3 regions of the Streptomyces mauvecolor genome follow, and region 1 is predicted to be linked to each of the others. Evidence: riboswitches for the same ligand, from Rfam matches in the RefSeq annotation. Region 1 holds a riboswitch; each other region holds the start of a gene.

Region 1 (4,246 bases):
ACCAGTTGGCATCACATGGCGACGACTCCTGGTGCGCGGCTCCGAACGCCGGAATGATCTCAAGCGATCTGATCCGCCGCCAGCAGGCTTTTCCGGGTGATGGGGTCGGTGGCGACCGGGGCCGTGCAGGCATGGGCGCCGGCGAGGGCGCCGAAGCGGCCGCATTCCCGTACGTCCCGGCCGGTGAGCCTGCCGTACAGGAAGCCGCTGACGTACGCGTCGCCCGCGCCGTTGGCGTCCACGACGGGGGCGTGGGGTGCGGTCGCCGGGATGTGGTACGGCGTGGGGCTGCCGTCCCGGGTGAGGAGGTAGGAGCCCTCGGCGCCGGCCGTGGCGACCACCGTGTCCGCGCGGCCCTCGCGCAGGATCTCCCGCATCAGAGCGGGGGTGTTGTCCCCCGCGCCCGCCGCGCTGAGGAACACGAGGTCGGACCGGAGCGCGAACTCCCGGTGGTGGTCGGCCAGTCCGTCCCAGTCGTGCAGATCGGTCGAGACCGGGACTCCGAGGGTCTCGATGTCGTCGAAGAGGAAGCGCGCGAAATTCATGATGGAGAGGTGGACGTGGCGCGCCCGGCGCAGCCGGGGGAGGTAGAAGTCCCGGGGCATCCGCAGGTCGGCCGGGTCGCGTGCGTCGTAGAAGGACATCCGGCGGCCGTGCGCGTCCACCAGGTTCACCGCGCGCCGGGTGCCCGCAGGGGAGGTTAGCGGGGCGAAGTCGACATCGCCCCGGGCCAGCAGCTCGCGGACCCGGGAGCCGGTCCAGTCGTCGCCGATGCAGTCGATCAGGCCGACCTCCAGGCCGAGTGCCCGGGCCCCGAGAGCCACGTTCGCGCCGGTGTGCCCGGGCCACTCCTCGATCGGCCCGACCTGCACCGAGTCGGCGAGCGGGACCGGCAGGGAATCGACCCGTACGACCGTGTCCACCCCCGTGCCGCCGACCACCAGGACGTCGTACTCCGCGCTCTCTCGGATCACCGCTCCACCCCTCTGCTGCCGGCCCCACCGTGGGGGCTGCCTGTGACCATGATCTCCGGCACGGGCGTAAGAGACGTGTGTGTTGTCTCCGGTATGCGAGGCATCGGACATAAGAGAGGTCCCAAGTGTCCAAAATGGCACACTTTGAGGTGCCATCGATCCAGCTTTTGCAATGTCCGAATTGGTGGCTATTGAGTAAGGCTCGCCACTTTTGCGAGTGGGGTGTTTGGTTGCACGGAGAGCGAGTGAATTGGGTCACGTGCGGAGTTGTGGGCGTCCGGGTCCGGCAGGGGCATTTCGGTTGGTCCGAAAGCGAGTTGAGGGCGTCGGGCGGGGTGGCCGCCGGGTGTGGATTTAAGTGGATCTATATCCCGGATCGCGCCCTTTGAATTCTGGGCTTGTTTCCACTCGGCGTATTCGTCTACGTTCACCGCAATCCGGATGGAACGCCGAATCCTGCCGCCGTCCGGACCCTCCCACACACGTTTGGCAGGAGCGGGGGACCCAGGTAAGCCGCCGATCCGGATTCCGGAACGGCTGGGGTGAAGTCGCGCGCGCCGCGACCGGACATCTCCCGTCCGAACCCGACAGCTCACCTCGCAGGCGAAGGAGAGGAATTCACCATGCCTGCAAAGGGCAAGCACCGCCGCCCCAAGTCCAGCTCGTTCTCCCGTGGCCTTGCCGCCGCAGGTACGGGCGGCGCCGTCCTCGCCATTCCGGTGATCGGTGCGACCACGGCCACCGCCGCGCCTGCGTCGGCCCACTCCGCCGCCGCCGTCACGGCGGTGAAGGCGGCCCCCACCAGCTACTCCGTCGTCGCCGGGGACTCGCTCGCCAAGATCGCCGACGCCCTCAACGTGAGCGGCGGCTGGAAGCAGCTCTACCAGGACAACCAGAGCATCATCGGCGGCAACCCTGCTCTGATCCAGCCCGGCCTCAAGCTCACCGTCGGCGCCCCCGCCCGGGCCGCCTCGGCCGACCGTGCCGACCGCTCCGCCCGCACGACGAGCCTCACCACGGCGACCACGGCGACCACGGCGACCACGGCGACCACGGCCAGTGCGCCGAAGTACGCCAACAACCTGGACGGCTGGATCAAGCAGTCGCTGGACATCATGGCCCAGCACGGCATCCCGGGAAGCTACAACGGCATCTACCGCAACATCATGCGCGAGTCGTCGGGCAACCCCCTCGCCATCAACAACTGGGACATCAACGCCATCAACGGAGTCCCGTCCAAGGGCCTGCTCCAGGTGATCCAGCCCACCTTCGACGCCTTCCACGTGGCGGGCACGTCCACGGACCTCTACGACCCGGTGGCCAACATCACCGCCGCGTGCAACTACGCCGCCAACAGGTACGGCTCGATCGACAACGTCTTCGGGGCGTACTGACGGCAGGCCTCGGGGCCGGGCGCTTGAGGAGGGCGCCCGGCCCCGAGGCGGCGGCCCCAACTGGTCCTTCGGCAGCGGGGTTTCAGTTCCCGCGAGTCGGCAGACGGGGGCGCCGGGCCGGTTTTGCTCCCCGTGTTCAGGGTTCAAACGGGGAGCGGCGCAAATTTCGTTCACCCCCCAGGGTGAACAATTCGAAGGCTGCACGTTTCTGCATGCGGCTCTATTCCTAGGGTGGTAGTGCGTCACCCCGGGACCACGGTGACTGCCCGACAACCGAGTACCTCTGCACCCGCGGGGGTCAGTTCTGGACCGGGAGTTGCCATGGGAACCACCGCTCGGCCATCCGTCTCGGCGCCTGTTCCGCTCCCGCCGGGGCTGCTGCCGGACCGCTGCTGCAACGCGCGTACGTACCTGATGCAGGGGTTCACGGTGGTCGAGGTCCAGGGCACCGTCGACCTGGCCACCGCGCCCGGCGTACAGCTGCATCTGGACGCCGCCACGCAGCCGACCGGCGCCCGAGTGATCGTGGACCTGCGGCCCGTCGACTTCTTCGACTGCGCCGCCCTCACCTTGCTGTGCCGGGCGTACCGGAGAATCCGGGCGCGCGACGGCCACCTCGGCGTGGTGTGCGTACGGCCGTGGCATCGGCGGATCCTGACGGCGGGCGGCCTCGACCCGCTCTTCAGCCCGACGACCACGATCGAGGAAGCGGCCCGGGCCGCCCTGGGCGCACCGAAGGCCGGAGACAACTAACGCCGGGCTCAGGGCTCTGACACACCCGAAGAAGAGCCGGCGCCCTTGACGGGAATGTCGGTGAGGGCGGGCGTATCGTCGCGGGGGTGACTGCGATGAGAAAGATCATCCTTCCCATGTCGGTCTCCCTCGACGGCTTTTTCGCGGGGCCCGAGGGCGAGATCGACTGGCACATGGTCGACGACGAGCTGCACCGGTACGTCAACGAACAGCTCAGGCCCATGGGCGCCTTCATCAGCGGGCGCGTGACCCATGAGCTCATGGCCGAGTACTGGCCCACCGCCGACAGTGACCCCTCCGCCTCCCCGCCGGAGGTCGAATTCGCCGGTATCTGGCGGGAGATGCCGAAGATCGTGTACTCCCGGACGCTTCAGAAGGCCGACTGGAACACCACGGTCAAACACGAGGTCGTCCCGGCGGAGATCGAGGCGCTCAAGGCGTGGCCGGGCGGGGACCTCGTGATCGGCGGGGCGAATCTCGCCGCCACGTTCCGGCAGTACGACCTCATCGACGCGTACCGCCTGTACGTCCACCCGGTCCTGCTCGGAACGGGCAAGCGCCTCTTCCCGACCTCGTACTCCGACACGCACAAGCTGCGCCTCGTCGAGACCCGCACGTTCGGCAACGGCGTCGTCCTCCTGCACCACGAGCGGGTCAGGACAGCCGAGTAACCGACGCCCGCACCCGAAGGACGGTGGAAGGGGAACCATGGAACGGCAACTGGCCAGGCAGTGGCTCGCGACAGCCGTCGAGGAGGCCCGGGCGGGCGTCGCGGAGGGCGGCATCCCGATCGGCGCGGCGCTCTATGGCGCGGACGGGGAAGTACTGGGCCGCGGACGCAATCGGCGGGTGCAGGACGGTGATCCCTCGCTGCATGCCGAGACGGCGGCATTCCGCAATGCGGGAAGACAGCGTTCGTACCGGGGCACGACGATGGTGACCACGCTGTCCCCGTGCTGGTATTGCAGCGGCCTGGTACGGCAGTTCGGCATCTCGCGCGTCGTCGTGGGGGAGGACGAGACGTTTCAGGGCGGTCAGGAGTGGCTGGCCCGGCACGGGGTGGAGATCGTCGTGCTCGGTGATCCGGAATGCGTGGCCATGATGAAGCTGTTCACCGCGGCGAAT
Region 2 (4,246 bases), on a different contig from region 1:
GCCGCGGGCCCCGCGCCGTACAACCCGTACCTACGCTGAGGCGGCCGTCAGCTCGGAGACCTGCGCGTCCGTCAGCTCCAGGTCGGCAACCGCGAGCAGCGCCGGGAGCTGCTCGACGGTACGGGCCGAGGCGATGGGCGCCGCGACGGTCGGCCGGGCGGCCAGCCAGGCCAGCGCCACCGTGGCGATCTCGGCGCCGGTCTCCTGGGCGACCTTGTCGAGCGCGGCGAGCACCTTGCGGCCCCGCTCGGTCCCCAGGTGCTCGCCCGCGCCCTCGGCCCGCCGGCTGTTCACCGACTGGCCCGGGCGGTACTTGCCGGTGAGGAAGCCCGAGGCGAGCGCGAAGTAGGGGACGGCGGCCAGGCCCGCGCGGGACGCGGTCTCCTGGAGGGCGCCCTCGTACGTGCCGCGCGAGACCAGGTTGTAGTGCGGCTGGAGCACCGCGTACTTGGCGAGGCCCTCGCGGTCGGCGAAGTCCAGGGACTCCTGGAGCCGCTCCGGGCTGATGTTGGAGGCGCCGAGCGCGCGGACCTTGCCGTCCCGCACCAGCTGGTCCAGGGCGGTGACGATCTCCTCGACGGGGACGGAGGGGTCGTCGAAGTGCGTGTAGTACAGGTCGATGAAGTCGGTGCCGAGGCGGCGCAGCGACTCCTCGACGGCGGCCTTGATGTTGGTCGGGGCCAGGCCCTTGTACCCGGGGTGCGCGCCCACCTTGGTGGCCACGACCACGTCGTCCCGGTTGCCGCGGGCGGCCAGCCACTTCCCGATGATCGTCTCGGACTCGCCACCGGAGTTTCCTTCGCCCCACGCGGAGTACAGGTCGGCGGTGTCGATGAAGTTGCCGCCGCCGTGGGTGTAGGCGTCCAGGACGGCGAAGGACTGGTCCTGGTCGGCCGTCCAGCCGAAGACGTTGCCGCCGAGGGAGAGGGGGAAGACGGAGAGGTCGGAGCTGCCGAGCGTACGGAGAGAGGTCATGGGTTGATCAACTCCCTTACGGGAGTGGGTATTCCGGACCACGCCCACCAGCACCCCCTGGGGCTCCGCCCCAGACCCCGGGATGCCCCACCCCGCCCCTCCCCGTGAAGATGCTTCTGGGGCTCCGCCCCAGACCCCGTTCGCGCCTGAAGGGCGCTCGTCCTCAAACGCCGGACAGGCCAGGAGTGGGCTGCTGTCCGAGATCGGCTGACAGGCTGAAGACGCTCGGCCTGCCAGCATCAACCCTGTTAGGGGCGGGGCTGTGACATGTGCGGCTCCGCCGCGATGGGGGTCCCCCCTGTTCGAGCGGAGCCGAGAACTTGGGGGAGCGATCAGCCACGTACGGCCCGCACCCGAACGCCATCCAGCCCCTCCGGCGTTTGAGGAGCGGGGGTGTGGGGGCAGCGCCCCCACCAGGGACCAGCCCGCCTCAGGGATTCAGCCCCTTCGACTGGAGCCAGGTCATCGGGTCGATGCCCGTGCCGGACGGGGTGTGGACCTCCAGGTGGAGGTGCGGGCCCGTCACGTTCCCGGTCGCGCCCACGCGGCCGATCACGTCACCCGTCGACACCTTCTGCCCCACACTCACCGCCAGCGACGACTGGTGGCAGTACCAGAGCTCACTGCCGTCATCCAGCGTGATCACCGTGCGGTAGCCGTACGCCCCGGCCCAGCCCGCCGACTTGATCGTCCCGGAGTGGATCGCCTTGAGCGGCGTGCCCGTGGGGGCGGCGAAGTCGAGGCCGGTGTGGTGGCCCGAGGACCACATCGAGCCGGCCTCGCCGAAGGTGGAGGTCAGCGTGTACGAGCCGACCGGCAGCGAGTAGCTCGCGGCCAGCTTGGCCAGCCGCTCCTCCTCCGCCTTCTTGGCCGCGGCCTCCTCGGCCGCCTTCTTCTCGGCGGCTGCCTTGGCGGCGGCCGCGTCCTGCTTGGCCTTGGCCTCGGCGGCCGCCTTCTCCGCCGCGGCCTTCTGCGCGGCCGCCTTGGCCTCGGCGATCGCACCGGCCTTCTGCTGCTCGGCCTGCTGGAGGATGCGCGCGCGCAGCGCCTCACCCGCGTCGGTGGCGCCCGCCTCGGCCTCGCCGGTGGACAGCCCCGTCATGGTCAGCGGCGAGGCGGCGATCTTCTGATCGGCCCTGGCGGCGGCGGTCTTCGGAGTGTCCGGGCTGTCGTGCGAGACCAGCTCGCCGACGCCGGGCAGCGACCCGAGGTCGGGCAGGTTCTCGGATATGGAGTCGGGCAGCGATATGGAGACCGGCGGCTTGGTCTGCGCGGTGGCCATGCCGCCCGCGCCGACCGCGGCGATGACGCCGACGCCCAGAACCGTGGAGCTGCGGGCGAGCCCGCCGCGCTGCTTGGCCACCCGGTGCCGGCCGCGTACCGGACGCACCGACTCCTCGGTCGGGTCCCACTCCTCCCAGCTCTCGGTCTCGCCGGGCACGTCCCCGTACAGCGAATGCGGAGGCAGGGGGGTGTCGAGGGCAGGCTCGTTGGACGCCACGAAGGCGTGCTCCTTTCCTTCCTTACCGCCTACCGGGTTAGCGGTGGGGGTCCCCCCTGGCCCTCAAGGCCTTGGGGGAGGGTTCGGAGCGGAAGGTCTCCTACGAGCGTCCCTGACGGACGTCCGATTCACCCCAAGTTGGTGGTTCCCCGGTTCCCTCGCGGGATTCGGCGCATGCGCACGGTGCCGCCTTTTCGGCGGCTGGGACGACCGCGCTGCGTTATCGAACGTTAATAGACAGCGGGGGCGGATTCCAAGCCGTTCCCACTGATCGTTAACGGTCCTGGCCAGGACTTAATACCCCATAGGCATGTCAAATCGGGCGAGTTGACGGCCCCTCAGGGCCCTTCCGCCTCACCCTCGCCACACCCAATTTCTGACGGTGTGTCAATTGTTATGCGGAGGGAGACCCTTCAGGCACACACCGTCACGCCCTCTACTTCACGATCTTGACCGTGCGGCGCCGCTGCGGCTGGCCCTCGGCCGGGCGGGCCACCGCGAGCAGTGCCATGTCGTCGTTGGAGCCGCCGCCCGTGTAGCGGCGCACGTCGTCGACGAGCGCGTCCAGGACCTCGTCCGGACCGGGGAAGATCGCGCCGCGCAGCCGGGTGCCGGGGTCGTAGAAGACACCGGAGCCGTCGCGCGCCTCGGACAGGCCGTCGGTGTAGAGCAGCAGCGTCGCCCCGGGCGGGAAGGGGCGCACGTCCGCCCGGTCCGGCCACACCCCGAGGTCCGCCATTCCGAGCGGCAGCGCGGGCTCGGACGGCACGAGCATGTCGAGCGAGCCGTCCGCCCCCAGCATGAACGGCTCGGGGTGCCCCCGGTTCACCAGGCGTACGGTGCCGTCGCCGCGCGGGATCTCGGCGAGCAGCGCGGTGGTGAACCCCTCGACCGCGTCGAGCCGGTCGCGCCGGGTGCCCTCGCGGGCCAGCGCCCGCTCCAGGCGCTGGGTGACCGCCTCCAGGGACGACTCCTGCTCGGCGGCCTCCCGGAACGCGCCGATCACCACGGCGACGGCCTCCACCGCCTGGAGCCCCTTGCCGCGTACGTCGCCGACGATGAGCCGGACCCCGTAGGGGGTGTCCTGCACGGCGAACAGGTCCCCGCCGATGAAGGCGTCCGCCTGCGCGGCCTCGTACCGCGCGGCGACATTGAGCCCGCCGATGCGGGCCGCCGGTGTGGGCAGCACGGCGCGCTGGGCGGTCTCCGCGATGACGCGCTGGGAGGCGAGCTGTTCGCCGCTGCGGCGCAGGATGCGGTTGATGACGAGGGCGAGGGCGCCCACCGTGAGCACGGTGAACAGCTCGCTGGACCCTTCGCCGAGGTTGGGCAGATCGTGTATGAACCAGAGCGCCACGACGGCGGCCACCGAGCCGAGGCCGATGAAGGCGGTGCCGCGGCCCGAGTAGAACGGGGCGGCGGCGACCGGCGCGCCCGCGAACAGCGCGGCGGCCGTCAGGTCGGGCGGGGTCGAGGCGTCGAAGACGAAGCCGACGACGACCAGCAGTACGGGTAGCGCCCGTACCAGGCGCCTGTCGCCCTCTGCTCGCTGCCGCACCCGTCCAGCCTGGCGCTTCCCGGCTCCTCCGGCGACTCGGCGCGCCCAACCGGGGCAGTCAATGGCGGCGGCAGCGGTGGGGCCCCGGGCGTCCCCGGGCGCAGCTCCCCCTGGTGTGGCGATGGTTGGCACCCTGATCGGGCACGCACGGCAGCTCGACCCAGCCGCCGCGATTCAGCCGGCAGCCGTGCGCGGGGCCCGCGGACCCGGCG
Region 3 (4,246 bases), on a different contig from region 1:
CTGCTGCGGCGGCTCCCTGACCTGCGGCTCGCGGTGGAACCTGACGATTTGCGCTGGCGTGGCGGGCTCATCATGCGCGGACTGCGCACCCTGCCGGTCGAGTTCACGGCCGCACCGTGAACACCGGAATCTGACGAACCGTCAAGACTGTGACTTTTATGTGATCCCCGCTGCATCGACTTGTGACAAGCGTTCGAGTACGGCTACGTTCACCGTTCATTCGGCTCAGCAGTCACACGGAAGGCCTTATCCATGCGCTCCGGGAATGGACGGCATCGTCGACCTCGCCAGGCACCCGCTCTCGTCGTCGCGGCAGGAGTGACCGGATCGGCCATCGCCCTTCCCCTGCTCGCCGCGACCGGCGCGAACGCCGCGGACGCGAACACCTGGAACCAGGTGGCCGCCTGCGAGTCCGGCGGAATGTGGAGCGCCGACTTCGGCAACGGCCTGTACGGCGGGCTCCAGTTCTCGCAGGCCACCTGGGAGGCGTACGGCGGCACGGACTACGCCCAGCGCGCCGACCTCGCCAGCCGCGCCCAGCAGATAGCCGTCGCCGAGCAGCTGCTCGCGGCCAAGGGGCCGGGCGCCTTCGCGAACTGCGGCACCGGCGCCGGGCTCACCAAGGGCGGCGGCTCGGCGGACGTCGACCCGGGTGCGCCCGACACGTCGACCGGGACGCCCACGCCGGTCCCCGCGACGCCCACCGCCCCGGCGACCAAGGCGCCCGACGCCACCTCGACGCCGAGCGGCTCCACGCCCGCCACGCCGGCCCCGGGTGCCACGAAGCCGAGCGACCCGGCCAAGTCCCCGACGCCGTCCGCCTCCACCCCGGCGAGCCCCGGCAAGCACCGCGGGGCGCCCTCGCCGGAGGAGGGTGCGGGCACGACGCCGGGCGGCACCTCCCCGTCCGCCCCGACGACCGGTCAGGCCGACCCGGGCGCGCCGGCCGGCACGAGTGGTTCGAACAATTCGGGCAACTCAACCGATAGCCGCGATTCCGGACGGCATGCCTCGCGAGGTGACGATGCCTCACGTGAGTCCGGTAACACCCCTGCCGCGAACGGCGACTACACGGTCCGCCCGGGCGACAACCTGTCGGCCATCGCCGAGGCGAACAAGGTCCAGGGCGGCTGGCCCGCGCTGTACCACGCCAACGAGAAGCTGATCGGCACCGACCCCAACCTCATCCTGCCTGGCCAGAGCCTGGACCTGAAGGATGTGGCAGCGGCCGTGGCGAACCCGAAGTCGGCGCCGAAGCAGGGTTAGTTCGCGGTCCTATGTCCGGTTCGTGCAAGTGAGACATGGGTCTCTTCGCCTCAACTGGCGTGTCCCGTCTGCCCGGTCCGTCCGCCCCGCCCCTCACCTGCGGAAACGTCCCTTACGTATCGGCAAGCAGGGGGGATTTCTCCCCGATGTGCGTCTTTGAACATTGGCGGGGCGTGTGTTTTCGTCGGACTCGCTCGTCACCACGAGCCCCGTCGACCGAGCACGCCGAATCCTGCCGTCGGCCGACGGGAACAGTCGACGCTTATGCGCCGTAGGCAGGAGCGGGGGACCCAAGGTAAGTGCCGGGCCCGGCAGTTCACGCGACTGCCGCAACGGCTTGGGGTGAAGACGGGCGCATCGACGCTCGGCCGGGCAGCTCACGCCCGAACCCGACAGCTCACCTCGCAGGCGTCGGTGAGGAGAACCTCCATGCTGCTTTCCGGCAAGGGCAAGCACCGTCGCCCGTCCAAGGCCGTCCGTGTCGCCACGCTGGCCGGTGTCACCGGCGCCGCCGTGGCCGCCCCGCTGATGGCGGCGGGCAACGCCTCCGCCGCTTCCGTCCAGACCTGGGACGCCGTCGCCCAGTGCGAGTCCGGCGGCAACTGGTCCATCAACACCGGCAACGGCTACTACGGCGGCCTGCAGTTCTCGCAGTCCTCCTGGGCCGCCGCCGGCGGCACCCAGTACGCCCCGCGCGCCGACCTCGCCACCAAGGGCCAGCAGATAGCCACCGCCGAGAAGCTGCTCGCGATCCAGGGCCCGGGTGCCTGGGGCTGCGCGAGCGCCGGCAACCTGACGGCCGGCGGCAGCAAGGCCGACGTGGACACCTCCGGTTCGTCCTCGAAGCCGAAGGCCTCGAAGCCCGCGGCGCCCAAGCAGCAGGCCCAGCCGCAGCAGAAGTCGCAGCCGAAGAAGGCCGAGCGCACCGAGTCCGCGCCGGCCAGCCGCGACGAGCAGCGCACCGAGCCGGTGAAGCAGGGCAACGGCGAATACACCGTCAAGTCCGGCGACACCCTCGGCGCCATCGCCGCCGCCAACGGCGTCAAGGGCGGCTGGCAGAAGCTGTTCGAGCTGAACAAGGACATCGTCAAGGACGCGAACCTGATCTTCCCGGGCCAGAAGCTGCACCTCAGCTGAAGCTGACCCACCCCCAGGTCGCCCCGGCCCGGCGCGCATTCCCCCGTACGCGCCGGGCCGGGGTTTTCGTTGTCCCCCGCTATTACCCGGCAGTAGCGTTGTGGCCCTTTGCCCGGGATTGAGGGTCATTGGGCCCTTTTTCGTCCCAGGAGGCGGGCACTCGGCTGGCCGGAGCTCCAGAGCCGGTTAGGCTCTTGTCGCAAGGCGAACGCGACCCCGCACGGCCTTGCACTGCTTGCGTCACATCTAGCGTCACATCCCAGAAGGAGATGCTCGTGCCGTCCATCGACGTCGTCGTAGCCCGGGAAATCCTGGACTCCCGAGGCAACCCCACGGTCGAGGTCGAGGTCGGCCTCGACGACGGCAGCACCGGCCGTGCTGCAGTTCCGTCCGGCGCCTCCACCGGTGCCTTCGAGGCCATCGAGCTTCGCGACGGCGACCCCAACCGCTACGGCGGCAAGGGTGTCGAGAAGGCCGTCCTCGCCGTCATCGAGCAGATCGGCCCGGAGCTCGTCGGCTACGACGCCACCGAGCAGCGCCTGATCGACCAGGCCATGTTCGACCTGGACGCCACGGACAACAAGGGCTCGCTCGGCGCCAACGCCATCCTCGGCGTCTCCCTCGCCGTCGCGCACGCCGCCTCCGAGGCCAGCGACCTGCCGCTGTTCCGCTACCTGGGCGGCCCCAACGCGCACCTGCTGCCCGTCCCGATGATGAACATCCTCAACGGTGGGTCGCACGCCGACTCCAACGTCGACATCCAGGAGTTCATGATCGCCCCGATCGGCGCGGAGTCCTTCTCCGAGGCCCTTCGCTGGGGTGCCGAGGTCTACCACACGCTCAAGGGCGTCCTGAAGCGCAAGGGCCTGTCCACCGGCCTCGGCGACGAGGGCGGCTTCGCGCCGAACCTGGAGTCCAACCGCGCCGCCCTGGACCTCATCCTCGAGGCCATCAAGGAAGCCGGCTACGCCCCGGGCAAGGACATCGCGCTCGCGCTCGACGTCGCCGCGTCCGAGTTCTACAAGGACGGCAAGTACGAGTTCGAGGGCAAGTCCCGCTCGGCCGCCGAGATGACCGAGTACTACGAGGAGCTCGTCTCCGCGTACCCGCTGGTCTCCATCGAGGACCCGCTGTTCGAGGACGACTGGGCCGGCTGGAACACCATCACCTCGCGCCTCGGCTCCAAGGTCCAGATCGTCGGCGACGACCTGTTCGTCACCAACCCCGAGCGCCTCTCGCGCGGCATCGAGGAGGGCTCCGCCAACGCCCTGCTCGTCAAGGTCAACCAGATCGGTTCGCTGACCGAGACCCTGGACGCCGTCGAGATGGCCCAGCGCAACGGCTTCAAGTGCATGATGTCCCACCGCTCCGGCGAGACCGAGGACGTCACCATCGCCGACCTCGCCGTCGCGGTGAACTGCGGCCAGATCAAGACCGGCGCCCCGGCCCGCTCGGACCGCGTCGCCAAGTACAACCAGCTGCTGCGCATCGAGGAGATCCTCGACGACGCCGCGGTCTACGCGGGCCGCTCCGCCTTCCCGCGCTTCAAGGGCTGACGCTTCGAGGCTGACGCCTAGCCAGTCGTACGTACGTCCCCGGCCGCGGTCCCGTACCGTGTCCGGGGACGTACGTGTGTAAGGGGAGGCGGGAGAGCGATGGGCAAGAACGCCAAGACCGCGGGCCGTGACCGGTTCTCCACCGCGGCGCGGCTCAAGGTGCTCGGTGAGCAGACCGCTGCCCGCGTCTACCGTTCGCAGACCAAACGGCAGGCCCGCCGCTCCCGGCTCACCGGCCGGGCGGCGCTGCTCGCCCTGGTGCTCTGCTCGCTGATCGTGGCGCTCGC

What was found. Region 1 has a riboswitch for cyclic di-AMP ahead of ABD346_RS11485 (transglycosylase SLT domain-containing protein). Riboswitches for the same ligand answer to the same signal wherever they lie in the genome.
Region 2: another riboswitch for cyclic di-AMP. It lies ahead of ABD346_RS02935 (M23 family metallopeptidase); the one in region 1 lies ahead of ABD346_RS11485 (transglycosylase SLT domain-containing protein).
Region 3: another riboswitch for cyclic di-AMP. It lies ahead of ABD346_RS19185 (transglycosylase family protein); the one in region 1 lies ahead of ABD346_RS11485 (transglycosylase SLT domain-containing protein).

The regions. Positions count from the first base shown of each region.
Region 1 is NZ_BAAASQ010000008.1:761,144-765,389, forward strand. Features, by position in the region: gene ABD346_RS11480 (carbohydrate kinase family protein) at 60-974, opposite strand; cyclic di-AMP (ydaO/yuaA leader) riboswitch at 1,412-1,595, shown strand; gene ABD346_RS11485 (transglycosylase SLT domain-containing protein) at 1,598-2,368, shown strand; gene ABD346_RS11490 (anti-sigma factor antagonist) at 2,690-3,121, shown strand; gene ABD346_RS11495 (dihydrofolate reductase family protein) at 3,217-3,792, shown strand; gene ABD346_RS11500 (nucleoside deaminase) at 3,830-4,246, shown strand, end outside.
Region 2 is NZ_BAAASQ010000002.1:474,416-478,661, reverse strand. Features, by position in the region: gene ABD346_RS02945 (PrsW family intramembrane metalloprotease) at 1-39, shown strand, start outside; gene ABD346_RS02940 (aldo/keto reductase) at 31-975, opposite strand; gene ABD346_RS02935 (M23 family metallopeptidase) at 1,406-2,476, opposite strand; cyclic di-AMP (ydaO/yuaA leader) riboswitch at 2,488-2,659, opposite strand; gene ABD346_RS02930 (PP2C family protein-serine/threonine phosphatase) at 2,913-4,097, opposite strand.
Region 3 is NZ_BAAASQ010000013.1:3,899-8,144, reverse strand. Features, by position in the region: gene ABD346_RS19195 (cytochrome P450 family protein) at 1-120, shown strand, start outside; gene ABD346_RS19190 (transglycosylase family protein) at 319-1,266, shown strand; cyclic di-AMP (ydaO/yuaA leader) riboswitch at 1,524-1,692, shown strand; gene ABD346_RS19185 (transglycosylase family protein) at 1,696-2,403, shown strand; gene eno (phosphopyruvate hydratase) at 2,673-3,959, shown strand; gene ABD346_RS19175 (FtsB family cell division protein) at 4,059-4,246, shown strand, end outside.